3 regions of the Parabacteroides timonensis genome follow, and region 1 is predicted to be linked to each of the others. Evidence: riboswitches for the same ligand, from Rfam matches in the RefSeq annotation. Region 1 holds a riboswitch; each other region holds the start of a gene.

Region 1 (4,578 bases):
TTTCCCCAATATGTTGTTGTACTTCGACAATCAACGCTTTTCCATTGGGGCGGGCTATCTCCATGGCGTCATGGATGCGGGGTAGTACTACTTTTACTTCTTTTTCGTTATCGAAGTGAATATCCACAACCGGCCCGATAACCTGCGAAACATAACCTTTTGTTTCTCCCATACAATTCTAATTAACCTTTTCAATCTGTTTTCAAGGTTGCAATATTACGAAAACAACCCGCCGGAAACCAGAACATATTACTTTTTGGGCTTTTTTGCATTTAGTTAAACTTTAAACTATTTTTGGGTATGTACCTAAATAGACCAATAACTTTTGGATATGGAACAATTTGGATCAACATTCCCGTCGAATGTTGATCCATAACTGATCTTTTTTGGTTTCAATCTAATGTGGGACGGATTTGTTTCTTGTGTTTCTCTTTGTTAAAAAATATACTTATTTATCTTACCATTCAAGAAATTTTCCACGTTGCCGGCGTTTCTCCAACTCTTCCTGCAGATACCGTTTACGATCTTTGGCGATGTATTGGCGGGCAAAGATATTCGGAACGGCAACTCCCAGGGAAATACAAAGAATAATAAGTGCCGAATTGATACCGTTGGCAAAAGCATTAGTCACTTCGCCAATGACCCCATGCATATTGATGAATGCGAGTAAGGAGCGATACATCAGTACTCCCGGAACCATCGGAATGACTGAAGGGATAGTCAGTACGTGGTTAGGCACATGAAACCAGTGGACTGCTTTTACGGCAAGCAGACTGACAACGAAACTACCCATAAACGAACCGATCACGGGACCATAGCCCAGTTCAAAATTGACGAAGTTACGGGTACATACGGCGATAATACCCCCTAGGGCTACTACCCAGAGCAGGCGGCGCTGTATATTGAAGATCATAGAAAATCCCATGGCGGAAATCGCTGCGGCAATAGCATAAACGAAGTACGTGTCGTGAGGAACCATGCTTAATTCGCTGAACTTATGGTCGATCGATATGTCGTTCATTACAAGCAGGCGCATAGCAAAAGCGATACCAAAAGTCATTGCCACTACCATCATGGCAGTATTGGCAGCACGGGTCATTCCGACGAGCAGATGATTATCAAGCATATCATCCACGAAATTGATCAGCGGTACTCCCGGCACAATAAACAGGGCGCAAGCCAGCAACGGCTGATAAGGTGTTTCTGACAATCCCGTAAAAGAAGATGCATAAGCAACGCAGGTGGAAGCGAAAGCGGCAAGTGCGATACTCATATAGACATTTAAGCCGGCCTCGATACAGCGGGCGCGTACCCGGAAACCAATAAACGCACTGATGGAAGCAAACAGGAAAGCGATCCAGTCGCAACCGAATAATTTACAGAAGCCCCCGCAGGCAAATCCTGCTCCGATAGCTACGATGTAGGGAAGATAGTTTCTGGGTTTGCAAGCAATCTTTTCCAGTTCTTCCTCATATTGGTCCAGAGAATAATCGTCTTCGATGGCGTGCCACGAAAGATCGCTGATCTGCGAGATCATGGTCATATTGATACCATGTTTTTCACATTTCTGGAATTTGGAGAATGAGTTTCTTTCGTCACTAACATTTACCATGATCATTGTCCACCGGATATCGAGATGTAATTTCTCTTCCGGTATACCCATAAATGCTGCTACCCGTTTCATGTTCCGTTCAATACGGTTTGTGTCGGCAGCACTTTCCATCAATAATTTGCCAGTACGAAGCAAAAGGTCGAGTTTGCGTCGTAATAACAATACATCCTTGTCTGTCATCATTTTTTCTATATTCTAAAATGTTACACCTATCCTAACCCACGAGGATATGAGCCTGAACGAACGGCAGGTCTTCTGACTGACTCCTATCCTAAAGCCTTCCCGACGAGATAGTTGATAGTTGACAGTTGACAGTTTAATTATTCTTTAATCTGTCAACTGTCCTCTGTCAACTGCTTTGCCAGTGGCGTAAGTAGTATTAGGCTGTTAACGGAGCTTCACAGCAGCGGGACTGTCCGGGATTTACACCCGATTCCCTTTTAATCCGCATTCCCGAATGGGGGTACGGAACCAATTCGGGCGCGAAGGTACTGATTTTTTTTATATCTTCACCCTGAGTTTTGTCTCATTCTGTGTGATAGTTTTCGGTTGAGGGAGGCAAAGCGTATATGCTGCGTAATCGGTGTATCCTGAACCGGAATGAAATAAAGAATAAAAAATAAATGTAATTTGTTGTAATTTCGTATTTTTGAGTGATTTAGGATTATAAATAGGATAGGATCACCCATCAAATCAACCTGAAAAACAATGAATTATATTGAAAAACAAATGATCGATGGTTTGAGAAATGGCTCAGTTGATGACTTTAATTCTTTGTATTCAATCTATGCCGACTCTCTTTACTCATTTTCATTTAAAATGCTAAAGTCAAAAAGTGAAGCGCAGGATATCGTGCAAGATACCTTTTTGAAGATTTGGATAAAACGGGAACAGTTGTCTTCCGAGTTATCTTTTAAAGCCTATCTGTATACCATCGCCAAGAATAAGATTTTGACGATATTCCAACAGAGGATCAAAGAAATATTACTGGAAGATTTACAAATTCCGATAGATGAAGATCAGGCCGATGGTACCGATATCGAACAACACATGATTTGCCAGGATATCAAATATAGAATTTACAGTTCTATGTCCAGGCTTCCGGCCTTACAGGCAAAGATATTAATTATGAGAACAGAAGAGGATCTGTCCACACAAGAAATATCCTCCCGCCTTGATATCCCCCATCAAACAGTTAAGAACAACCTGACAAAAGCAATGAAAAGTGTTCGTGAAGAACTGAAACGGTTGAGAAGTATCCTGGTTATTTTTCATTTTTAATCGGAATATGTTTTGCAACATTGTTTTTTTGCGGTACAAAATTCCCTTTCCAAGATATATACTATATAAAACGATAATATGAAAGATCATAAAGACAACATAACGAATGACATCAGAGATTGGATGAATAATGATGTAGATGCAAAAAAGTTGGATCGCTTAAAATCGCAACTAGGTACAGCCTCTACTGAATCGTTGGATGAAATATTATCTCCGATCTGGGATTCGTATGATAATGACTCGATTAATGAACGGAGATATCATGTGCAGCAGGAATCCCGTCAGAAAGAGAAGGTCAGAAGACTCAATTATAAATATCGGCGTTTACAAATAGCGGCTATACTGATACCGGTTATCATGGTAATGGGTTTTGCTGCACTTTATTGGGGAATGGAAAAACAATCAAATTATTTTGAACTCCAGGCCCTGAAAGGAGAAAAGTCATTCCTTAACCTGCCTGACCGGAGTAAGGTGTGGATCAACAGCGAATCCAGTTTACGGTATGCATCTGATTTTAATATGGAGGAGCGGCATTTGTATCTGAAGGGAGAAGGATTCTTTGATGTGGCCCATCAGGTAGGATTACCTTTTACGGTATCTGTCGGTAGCATCAATATTGTAGTTAAAGGAACAAAATTTAATGTGAAAAGCGATCCGGGAGAGGTCGAAATCGCTTTACTGGAGGGAAAAGTGGATGTATTCCATGACAAGACCCAGCTTATCGCTTCTCTGCTGCCCAATCAGATTATCAATATAGACACAAACGATCCGCGAAAGTTTACCATACGAAATGAGCGTGGGGAAGATTATGGTATATGGACTCAGAATATACTGGTTATCCAGAATGAGAATTTATCTGATATATCGAGAAAGATAGGAAAATGGTATGGCGTGAACATTCGGTTGTTTAATGTAGACCTGGATCAGAAATATACATTTACAATTAAGACTGAATCTTTGAATGAGACATTGGGCTTGATGAACCAATTAATGTCAATCGATTATTCGGTAAACGGAGAGGAGGTGGTTATCAGGCAAGACACGAAATAATATAAAAAAGTATGGAGAACCGGCATTCCCCATACTATTGATTGTCATAAGATTGTGCATTTGTCATCTAGCTATTTTTAGTTAGATAAAAGACCCTTATGTATATCTAAAGGCAAAGGTAGTGAAAAATAATTTGTGAACTTATAAATATTAAACTATGTTTAGAAAATGCCTATTATTTGTCTTTTTATTATTCTCAGCAGCTATGCTTTCTCATGCTCAACAGGAAAATATCAGCATAGATAAATCGAATGTAACTGTAAAAGTATTGCTGACAGAAATAGGAAAGGCAACCGATTATTCGTTTATGTATAATAATGCAGACGTAAACGAAAATCAAAAGATCAGTTTTAAAGTAGAAAGCCAACCTGTCGATGAAGTACTGGAAATGTTGGCTAAACAATTAAGTGTTACCTATCAGATAAACGGGAGACAGGTTATCCTTAAAAAATCAGAGTCTAATACCTTGATAACCGTTACTGGAAAAATTGTTGATGTCGTTAATAACGAACCGATTATCGGAGCGACCGTACAGCAAACCAACAGTATGACCAATGGGACAGTGAGCGATATAGATGGAAACTTTTCATTAAAACTTCCTTCCAACGGCTCTTTTACCGTCTCCTATATGGGAT
Region 2 (4,578 bases), on a different contig from region 1:
TTCAAGCCGGCCAAAGAAGCCGAACTGGATAGCACGCGCACAAATGTCCGCAAAGAAATACGCGAGTCGATACGTAAACAAATAAAAGAGACTGCTCCCGAATTGGTGAGCAGCCTCTCTTCAAATCATTCAGCGACTTCTCCAGATGGAGAAACCAATGTTTTGTAATTAACGGCCGGAGTACATCCGGTCGTAATATTTCATATAATCGCCGCCGGTAATATCTTCTACCCATTGTTGGTTTTCCAGATACCATCGGATCGTTTTTACGATACCGACCTCAAAGCTGGTTTCAGGTGTCCAGCCGAGTTCTTCCGATATTTTTGTCGGGTCGATGGCATAGCGCTGATCGTGTCCGAGGCGGTCTTTCACAAAAGTGATCAGGCTGTCGTTAATCCAGTCGATCGAAATCTGTCCATCCGGGCCAATCTCCTTCTTCTTGAGCATCTGGCGGTACTCGGGCTGCTCGGTCATTAACCGGTGGATTGTGCTGATGGTCAGTTTAACGATTTCAATATTCTGCTTTTCGTTATGACCACCTACATTATATACCTCTCCTACCCGTCCGCGATGAATAACGGCATCGATAGCCTTGCAATGGTCTTCTACATACAGCCAATCTCTTACATTCGTTCCGTCGCCATACACCGGCAGGGATTTACCCTCCAGGATATTCTTGATGATCAGTGGGATCAGCTTCTCCGGAAAATGATAAGGGCCATAATTATTAGAACAGCGGGTGATACTTACGGGCATTTTATAGGTATCGGAATAGGCTTTTACAAACAAGTCGGCGCTGGTCTTGGAAGCACTATACGGACTTCTCGGGTCCAACGGGGTAGTTTCGTGGAAATATCCCTCTGCTCCCAGACTGCCATACACCTCATCGGTCGATACCTGATGGAAACGGACTCCTTCCCTCCATTGAGGATAGCCGGTTTCGTCTTTTCCTGTCACCCAGGCTCTGCGGGCAGCATCGAGCAAGTTCTGTGTTCCCAAGATGTTGGTTACGAGAAATAACTGCGGATTTTCAATACTACGGTCCACATGGCTCTCTGCAGCAAAGTTGACCACATAATCGAAGTTATACTTTGCAAAAAGTTCATCAGCCAGAGCACGGTCACAGATATCTCCTTTTACAAATTCGCAACGCTTGCCATCAATATCTTCCGCAATCGTGCCCAAATTGCCTGCATAAGTCAACAGGTCGAGAATCACGATTTTTATATCCTGATGTTCCGCCAGCATATATTTGATAAAGTTAGCACCAATAAAACCGGCTGCACCGGTAACCAGATAAGTCTTCATCGTCCGTATTATTTAAATGTAAAATTATATTCTGCCGCACTCAATAGCGGGGCTTTTGTATCTTTCTCTGATAAATTCACTGCATCTATGTCTGTGATTCCCCAATCTACACCAATTGCCGGATCGTTAAACCGCAAGCCTCTTTCATGGCTTGGCATATAAGGATTATCTACCTTATAGGTAAAAACGGCTTCTTCGCTCAACACATGAAATCCATGGGCAAATCCTTGTGGAATAAAAAACTGGCGTTTGTTCTCTGCGGAAAGTTCGACAGCTACATACTTACCGAACGTCGGAGAACCGGTACGAAGATCGACAGCCACATCCAATACCCGTCCTGTTATCACCCGTACCAACTTCGACTGCGAATAAGGAGCCAGCTGGTAATGCAGTCCTCTCAGTACTCCCCTGGAAGAGCAGGATTCATTGTCCTGTATAAAATTTATTTTACCAATGTGTTGTTCAAACTCTGCCTGCTTATAAGCTTCCATAAAATATCCCCTCGCATCATTAAACACTTTTGGTTCAATGATCCAGACACCGGGTATTTCCGTTTCTATATAATTCATTCCTTTATATTTATACTAACAGGAGACAAAGTAACTTCTTTTTCCTTAGTTCTGCAACTATCAACACCTGCAAAAAGAATGAAAAAGATTTGCATATTCCAAACATAATGCCTTTCTTTGCACTCGCAAAAACGATAAGACATCATTTGAAACAAACGGTTCCTTGGATGAGTGGCTTAGTCAGCGGTCTGCAAAACCGTGTACGGCGGTTCGAATCCGCCAGGAACCTCCAAAGAGATAAACTCATCGTTGAAGCAAAATAAAGTCCGGTTCCTTGGATGAGTGGCTTAGTCAGTGGTCTGCAAAACCATGTACGGCGGTTCGAATCCGCCAGGAACCTCAATATTACTGAAAAGCATCTGATGGTTTAACTTTCGGATGCTTTTTTTGTGTTCAAATCAGAACTTCAATTCAGTAATTATTTGCCACCTCTATTTCTTTTAACGTATTCCATGCTATTAGATTCCCAAATTCTGCTACCTTTGCTTTTGAACTGGTTTCGGATGGATTTCCTTCCATTCGGATTAAAAGGGAATCGGGTGAAAATCCCGAACAGTCCCGCTGCTGTAAAACTCCGCTCTACTTTCCGATAAAGACAATTGCCACTGGAGGTCCTCCCTTTAAAGGGAGGACACCGGGAAGGTATCGGAAATTAAGGAGTCAGTCAGAAGACCTGCCGTTCATTAAAGGCTGTTTCTACTCGTGGGGATAGGGGAACAGTACGAAAGTATACTCTAATTTTATTTTTCAAAAGTATCTCATGGAAATAACCAAGAGAAATGGGGCATCCGAACCTTATAACAGGGAGAAAATAACCGTTGCCATCCGGAAAAGCTTTGCCAGTACCGGACAGGAAATAGCGGACGAAAACATCCGCAGCATGGTGGATGAAGTGGAGCGTTTTGTAAACAGCAATGTAGCAAACCGCAGTGTAGAACGCATTCAGGACGAAGTGGAACGTAGCCTGATGGAACATGGTTTTTATGCCGAAGCTAAAAACTATATACTCTATCGCTGGCAACGGACGGAACGAAGGAAAGCCCTCAATCACATTACACATGAAGTGGGTGATACGACCATTATGGAGACACTCAAAGCTATACAGGATAAATTCACTGCCAACGAATACAGTCTGACTATACTGGCTGAGAAATTTTTCAGTTTCTGTAAACCTGAAATGCCATCCAAAGAACGACTGACGGCACTCATCAAAGCGGCAGTAGAACTGACTACACAGGAAGCTCCCGACTGGGAATTCATTGCAGCCCGTCTATTAAACTTCCAGTTGGCAAAGAAACTAAAAAAACAGGAAGAAGCTGTCGGTATCCATACATTCTATGATAAATTAAGCTATCTCACCAACGAAGGATTATATGGTAACTATATACTGGCTAATTACTCTCAGCAAGAGATAGAAGAAGCTGCCGGATTTATCTGTCCGGAAAGAAATGAACTGTTTAATTATTCAGGACTGGATTTACTGGCGAAACGCTACCTTATCCGTACCCGTTCTCATGAACCGGTAGAATCCGTACAGGAAATGTTTCTGGGAATCGCCCTGCATCTTGCCATGCCCGAACAGCACGACCGGATGTTGTGGGTTAAAAAGTTCTACGACCTGTTGAGTAGCCTCCAGGTTACGATGGCAACTCCTACGCTTTCCAACGCACGCAAGCCTTATCACCAACTTTCCAGTTGCTTTATCGATACCGTACCCGACAGCCTGGAAGGTATCTACCGCAGTATTGACAATTTTGCGATGGTCAGCAAGTTTGGCGGAGGTATGGGGATGTACTTCGGGAAAGTACGTGCCACAGGTGGTAATATACGAGGATTTAAAGGAGTTGCCGGAGGTGTGATCCGTTGGATGAAACTGGTAAACGATACAGCTGTCGCCGTAGATCAATTGGGTATGCGGCAGGGAGCCGTAGCAGTGTATCTCGACGTTTGGCACAAAGATTTACCTGAATTTCTCCAACTCCGTACCAATAATGGCGACGACCGGATGAAAGCCCATGATATATTTCCGGCAGTATGTTATCCCGACCTGTTCTGGCGCATGGCAAAAGAAGACCTGAACCAGATATGGTATCTGTTTTGCCCGAATGAGATAATGACTATCAAAGGATATTGCCTGGAAGATTATTATGGCGAAGAATGGGAACAAAGATATCTGGACTGTGTGAACGATAATCGCCTTTCAAAACGCAGTATAAGTATTAAAGATATTATCAGGCTGGTATTGCGCTCGGCTGTAGAAACCGGTACTCCTTTCACTTTCAACCGTGACACCGTAAACCGTGCCAACCCTAATCCTCACCGGGGTATCATTTACTGTTCGAACTTATGTACGGAAATAGCACAGAACATGTCATCCATCGAATCCGTCTCTACTGAAATCCTCACAGAGAACGGTGATACAGTCGTGGTGAAAACAGTTCGCCCAGGCGATTTCGTGGTATGTAATCTAGCCAGCTTATCACTTGGGCATTTGCCGTTGGAAGATGAACAACAGATGAAAGAAAAGGTGGCGACAGTGGTCCGTGCACTCGATAATGTGATCGACCTTAATTTCTATCCCGTACCCTTTGCACAGATAACGAATCATCGTTACCGCAGTATCGGCCTTGGGGTAAGCGGTTACCATCACGCGCTTGCCGTACGCGGCATCCGTTGGGAAAGCGATGAACATCTGACTTTT
Region 3 (4,578 bases), on a different contig from region 1:
GTTCGCCTATATACATTTTATACTGTGTGAAATTGTATTTCAACAGACGCATGGCAATGGCGGCCGGTGTATGCACATGGTCGGTCAGGATACCGATCTTACTTCTGTTCTCTATCAACGCACGATCCAGTTCATGCCAGGGACGGCCTGTAAGAGGAACCATAAGCATATCTTCGTAAGACATTTTCAATTCATGCGAAAGCATTTGCAAAGAGTTGAACGATGGTATGATCGTTACTTCGGCTTCCGGCATGCGCTTTAATATGGTTGAAGCAAATCCCGAGAATAAAGGATCACCCGATGCAAATACAACGATCTTCTGGTGATATTCATATTCTGCGAAAACTTCGGACAGAGGTGCTTTTATATCGATCCATACAGCTTCGGGAGGCAGGAACGGCCGGAGCAGTTCATGATGTCGTTTTCCTCCTGAAAAGTGGGTGTTGCTATTGATGATATCCTGTATATCTATATTGTAGCTGATATACTCTTGATTATCGGGCATACCGATAACGATAAATTGTGTTCTCATACGTCTCTTCCCGGTTTTAAATTAATAGCGTCGTTATAACAAAGTATAGAATTTACTAGTGTGGCTGCCAGGTTACTGCCGCCTTTTCGTCCCTCAACGATCAGTTTAGGGATGGAGACGAACGGTTTTACCATATGTTTGGACTCCTGTACATGCACAAAGCCGACAGGTGCGGCAATAATGCCGGCCGGGGTCGCTTTCCCTTTCCGTATCAGGTCGCACAATTCCATAAGGGCTGTCGGTGCATTACCGAATACATATAAAGCGTCCGGATGTTCGCTGACGGCCACACGGATACCAGCCTGTGTACGGGTGATCCCTTTTTCAGAAGCCAGGGCCATTGCCTTTTCGTCAGACAGATAGCATTTCACTTCTATGCCCATGCGTTGTAAGGCTCCTTTACGGATACCGGAGGCAGCCATGGTGACATCGGTGATGATGGTGTGTACCTTTCCGCTATTAAGTAATTCGTAGAGGGTTGCCACAGCGTTGTCGTCTATCCGCAATACGTTTTCCATGTCGAAATCGGCAGTGGTATGGATTGCGTGCAGTAAGGCCCATTTCTTGTCTAATGGAATATCTTTGTTCTTTAATTCTTTCTCGATTGTCCGGAAACTGCGTATCATGATATCTTGTCCGATACCTGTTTCTTTTTTACCCATCTTGATCTCTCCATAATAGCCGCGTGGGGTTATCATGTGATTATCGAATTGATATGTCTGGGAGTTACCGATGATGATCACAGTAAACATATCCACTTGTTCGGGATCGAATTCGGCCAGCGTGGTGATGGTGACAGTCTGTTCCTCACGTCCTGCCTGGCGGACAAAACCGACAGGTGTCTGCGGGTCACGTTCCTGCAGGAAGAGTTCGATAAGGCGGTAGAGCTGCCAGTAGCGGCCTTCGCTTTTGGGATTGTAGATAGCCGTGATAAAGTCGGCAGAGGCAGCGGCTTTGATCCGTTTCTCTATCATTTCCCAAGGTGTCATCAGGTCGGAGAGGGAGATCACACAGAAATCGTGTCCTACCGGAGCACCCAACAGAGAGGCTGCTTTCTGGAAAGCACTGATTCCCGGAAGTACTTCGATCGAAATATCGCTTCCTTTTTCGCGTTTCATCTCGTAGATAAGGGGAGCCATGCCATAAATACCGGAGTCGCCGGAACTGATAACTGTTACCACATGGCCTTCGGTAGCATAATTATAGGCTTCTTCTGCCCGGACTTTTTCGCGTTTCATCCCCGAGTCGATACAGATTGCATCGGGACGGATCGCTGATTCAACAAACTGAAAGTAATATTTATACCCGACGATGACATCCGACTGACGGATGGCAGACAGAACTGCCGGAGTAATATCAGATTCGCTACCAGGACCGATCCCGGCTACGATTATTTTCCCTGTATTCATCTTTTAGCTTTGAGTTATTGATTCTGATTTTATCAGTACCAACAAAGATAATGTATTTTATTGGTATAATAGGATTATATATAGCCTTCAATTCTGTTTTTTCATCCGGTACAAAAGAAAATTCCTTCCGAAAGAAAATCAAGTTTCATTCGGAAGAAATTGGAATTGCATTCAGATGTATTATTTGAATGAATTTACTTATTGTATATTTCTATGTAAATGGGGAGATATTAGTCTCTTATAGTACTAATCTTTTTCTGCAGCGTACTTTTTCTTCTTATCCATAATATTTATCATCTTGTGTTTGGCGGCAAACTTGGCATGATCGATAAATATATTCTGGATTTCCGGATTTTGTCCTAACCCCTGCATAAATACGGAAACCTGGTAACCTTTCCCTTCCAGTTCCTCTTTCATGTCGACTGCGATATCGTTGTTCGCATGGTCGCCGGCAACGAACATGAAAGGCATCAATAGTACTTTCTTTGTTTTGCCTGCTTCAAGTTTGGCAACCATATCGTCGAAAGAAGGGTAACCTTCAACTGTTGTCACATAATAATCGTTGTAACCTTTCGAATGCAACATATAATCCATCATCGCATACTGAGCTGTCGCAGGTGTGTATGTGCCATGTCCTACAAGGACGGTTGCACCTTCTTTCGCCCCGTTCTTTGTGATGGCTATTATTACATCCTCAAAATCGTGAGGCGTATAAAGCAACGGGTTGCCGATGCGTATGTCTTTGAAATTCTTTTCCAGCGGCGCAATGTCTTTGCGAAGCGATTCCATTTCTACCCCTTCGATAATGTTGGTTGACTGGATAAGGATATGGGTATATCCGTCGGCTTTCAGTTTTTCCAGCGCTTCCATAGGATTCAGTTTTTCGATACCGCGTGCTTTCAGGCGGCGTGCGACAATACGGGAGGTGTAAGCTTCGCGTACTTCCATGTCTTTAAAGGCTTCCTTTGCTTTCTGATTGATCGCGTCGATAGTAAGCGCACGGGTGTTGTCATACGTGGTACCGAAATGTACCATTAATAAGGCGGCTTTGTCACCCGGTTGCATGGAGGCCAGCATGTCGGATGCCTCGAAGTTTTCGCCATCGTGTGCCCAGCACATAGGTGCGAGCATACAAGCAATAAGTAATAGTAAATGTTTCATATAATGTAAATTAAAAGATAACCTACGAATACGACAAACCCTAATACCAGTAGCCGGTAAACATTTTTTATGAAAAGAGATTGTCCGTATGTTCTTATCATCCTCCTGACCCCGGGAAGATACAATATAAAAAACTTGGCAGGTTTCCTGACTTGCCCGGAAAGCGACCTTCCCGTCCTTGTATCGGACAGTGGTGTAAGAATGCTTTCCTTCGGAATGGGCTTAACAGTAGCGGGCACTGTTCCGGATTTTCACCGGATTCCCTTTTATACGATAACCGGAAGTTACCGTATCACCAAAGCGGTGACAAAGATAGAAAATTATTTAAAATAAGAGGGATTTTATACTATCTTAATTGATTCTGTCGGAACAACTGCCTTATGGCTTCTGTTTCATTACCACAAGTAAAAACCGGACATAACAATGTCTATTTAGTATTAACGCCAAACAGTTTATATATGGAGTGGTTTGTAGATTTACTTAAACACTATCCGGAACTGGCCATCTTTTTGACGCTGGCTTTTGGGTTCTGGATCGGTAAGTTCAAGATAGGGAAATTTTCGTTGGGAACCGTTACCAGTGTCCTATTGGTCGGAGTAATAATCGGACAGTTACATATCGATATCGGAGCACCTATCAAGTCGGTATTTTTTCTTTTATTTCTTTTTGCCGTGGGCTACAGTGTAGGCCCGCAGTTCTTTCGTGGACTGAAGAAAGAAGGACTTCCGCAGGTCCTTTTTGCTGTACTGATGTGTCTGTTCTGTCTGTTTGTCCCTTTCCTGTTGGCAAAGTTGATGGGATACAATGCAGGTGAAGCTGCCGGGTTACTGGCTGGTTCACAGACGATCTCTGCCGTATTGGGTGTGGCGGAAGATACGATCAACCAGGGTGGAATGAGCGCCGCCGACAAAGCTTCGATGATAAACGTGATGCCTGTGGCTTATGCCGTTTCTTATATTTTCGGTACGGCCGGCTCTGCCTGGATCATGAGTGATATCGCTCCCCGTTTCCTTGGAGGGTTAGCTTCCGTAAAGAAAGCCTGTAAAGAATTAGAGTCGAAGATGGGAACTGACGATGAGAGCGAACAACCCGGTTTCATGCCTGCCGCCCGTCCGATTACTTTCCGTGCATATAAGATAAATAACGATTGGTTCGGAGCCGGTAAGACGGTGCAGGAGCTGGAAGATTATCTGGAAGGGCAGGGACGGCGTTTGTTCGTCGAACGTGTCCGTATCAACGGTATTGTCTATGAGGTGAAGCCTGACCTGATGCTTATGAAAGGAAACGAGGTCGTATTGAGCGGCCGTCGCGAGTTTGTGATCGGGGAAGAAGACTGGATCGGAGACGAGGTGAACGATATCGAATTACTGGATTTCCCGGCAGAGACATTGCCGGTCCTGATATCACGCAAAAAATTCGTTGGGATGACCGTAGCCCGGCTCCGTAAGGAAAAGGTGATGCATGGTGTCAGTATCA

What was found. A riboswitch is a leader RNA that binds a small molecule or an ion and turns the genes downstream of it on or off. The one in region 1 is predicted to bind cobalamin.
Region 2: it holds a riboswitch for cobalamin, as region 1 does, so the genes downstream of both, BQ7394_RS14480 (ribonucleoside-diphosphate reductase subunit alpha) here and BQ7394_RS01410 (threonine/serine exporter family protein) in region 1, are expected to answer to the same signal.
Region 3: it holds a riboswitch for cobalamin, as region 1 does, so the genes downstream of both, BQ7394_RS12120 (sirohydrochlorin cobaltochelatase) here and BQ7394_RS01410 (threonine/serine exporter family protein) in region 1, are expected to answer to the same signal.

What each region holds. Positions count from the first base shown of each region.
Region 1 is NZ_LT669940.1:141,882-146,459, forward strand. It holds gene atpD (F0F1 ATP synthase subunit beta) at 1-172, opposite strand, end outside; gene BQ7394_RS01410 (threonine/serine exporter family protein) at 458-1,795, opposite strand; cobalamin riboswitch at 1,841-2,104, opposite strand; gene BQ7394_RS01415 (RNA polymerase sigma factor) at 2,321-2,893, shown strand; gene BQ7394_RS01420 (FecR family protein) at 2,972-3,943, shown strand; gene BQ7394_RS01425 (TonB-dependent receptor) at 4,101-4,578, shown strand, end outside.
Region 2 is NZ_LT669941.1:1,705,216-1,709,793, forward strand. It holds gene BQ7394_RS14455 (AsmA-like C-terminal region-containing protein) at 1-168, shown strand, start outside; gene rfbB (dTDP-glucose 4,6-dehydratase) at 169-1,308, opposite strand; gene rfbC (dTDP-4-dehydrorhamnose 3,5-epimerase) at 1,317-1,877, opposite strand; tRNA gene BQ7394_RS14470 (tRNA-Cys) at 2,035-2,109, shown strand; tRNA gene BQ7394_RS14475 (tRNA-Cys) at 2,146-2,217, shown strand; cobalamin riboswitch at 2,355-2,572, shown strand; gene BQ7394_RS14480 (ribonucleoside-diphosphate reductase subunit alpha) at 2,638-4,578, shown strand, end outside.
Region 3 is NZ_LT669941.1:1,113,273-1,117,850, reverse strand. It holds gene cbiE (precorrin-6y C5,15-methyltransferase (decarboxylating) subunit CbiE) at 1-532, opposite strand, end outside; gene cobJ (precorrin-3B C(17)-methyltransferase) at 529-1,941, opposite strand; gene BQ7394_RS12120 (sirohydrochlorin cobaltochelatase) at 2,188-3,102, opposite strand; cobalamin riboswitch at 3,223-3,417, opposite strand; gene aspT (aspartate-alanine antiporter) at 3,561-4,578, shown strand, end outside.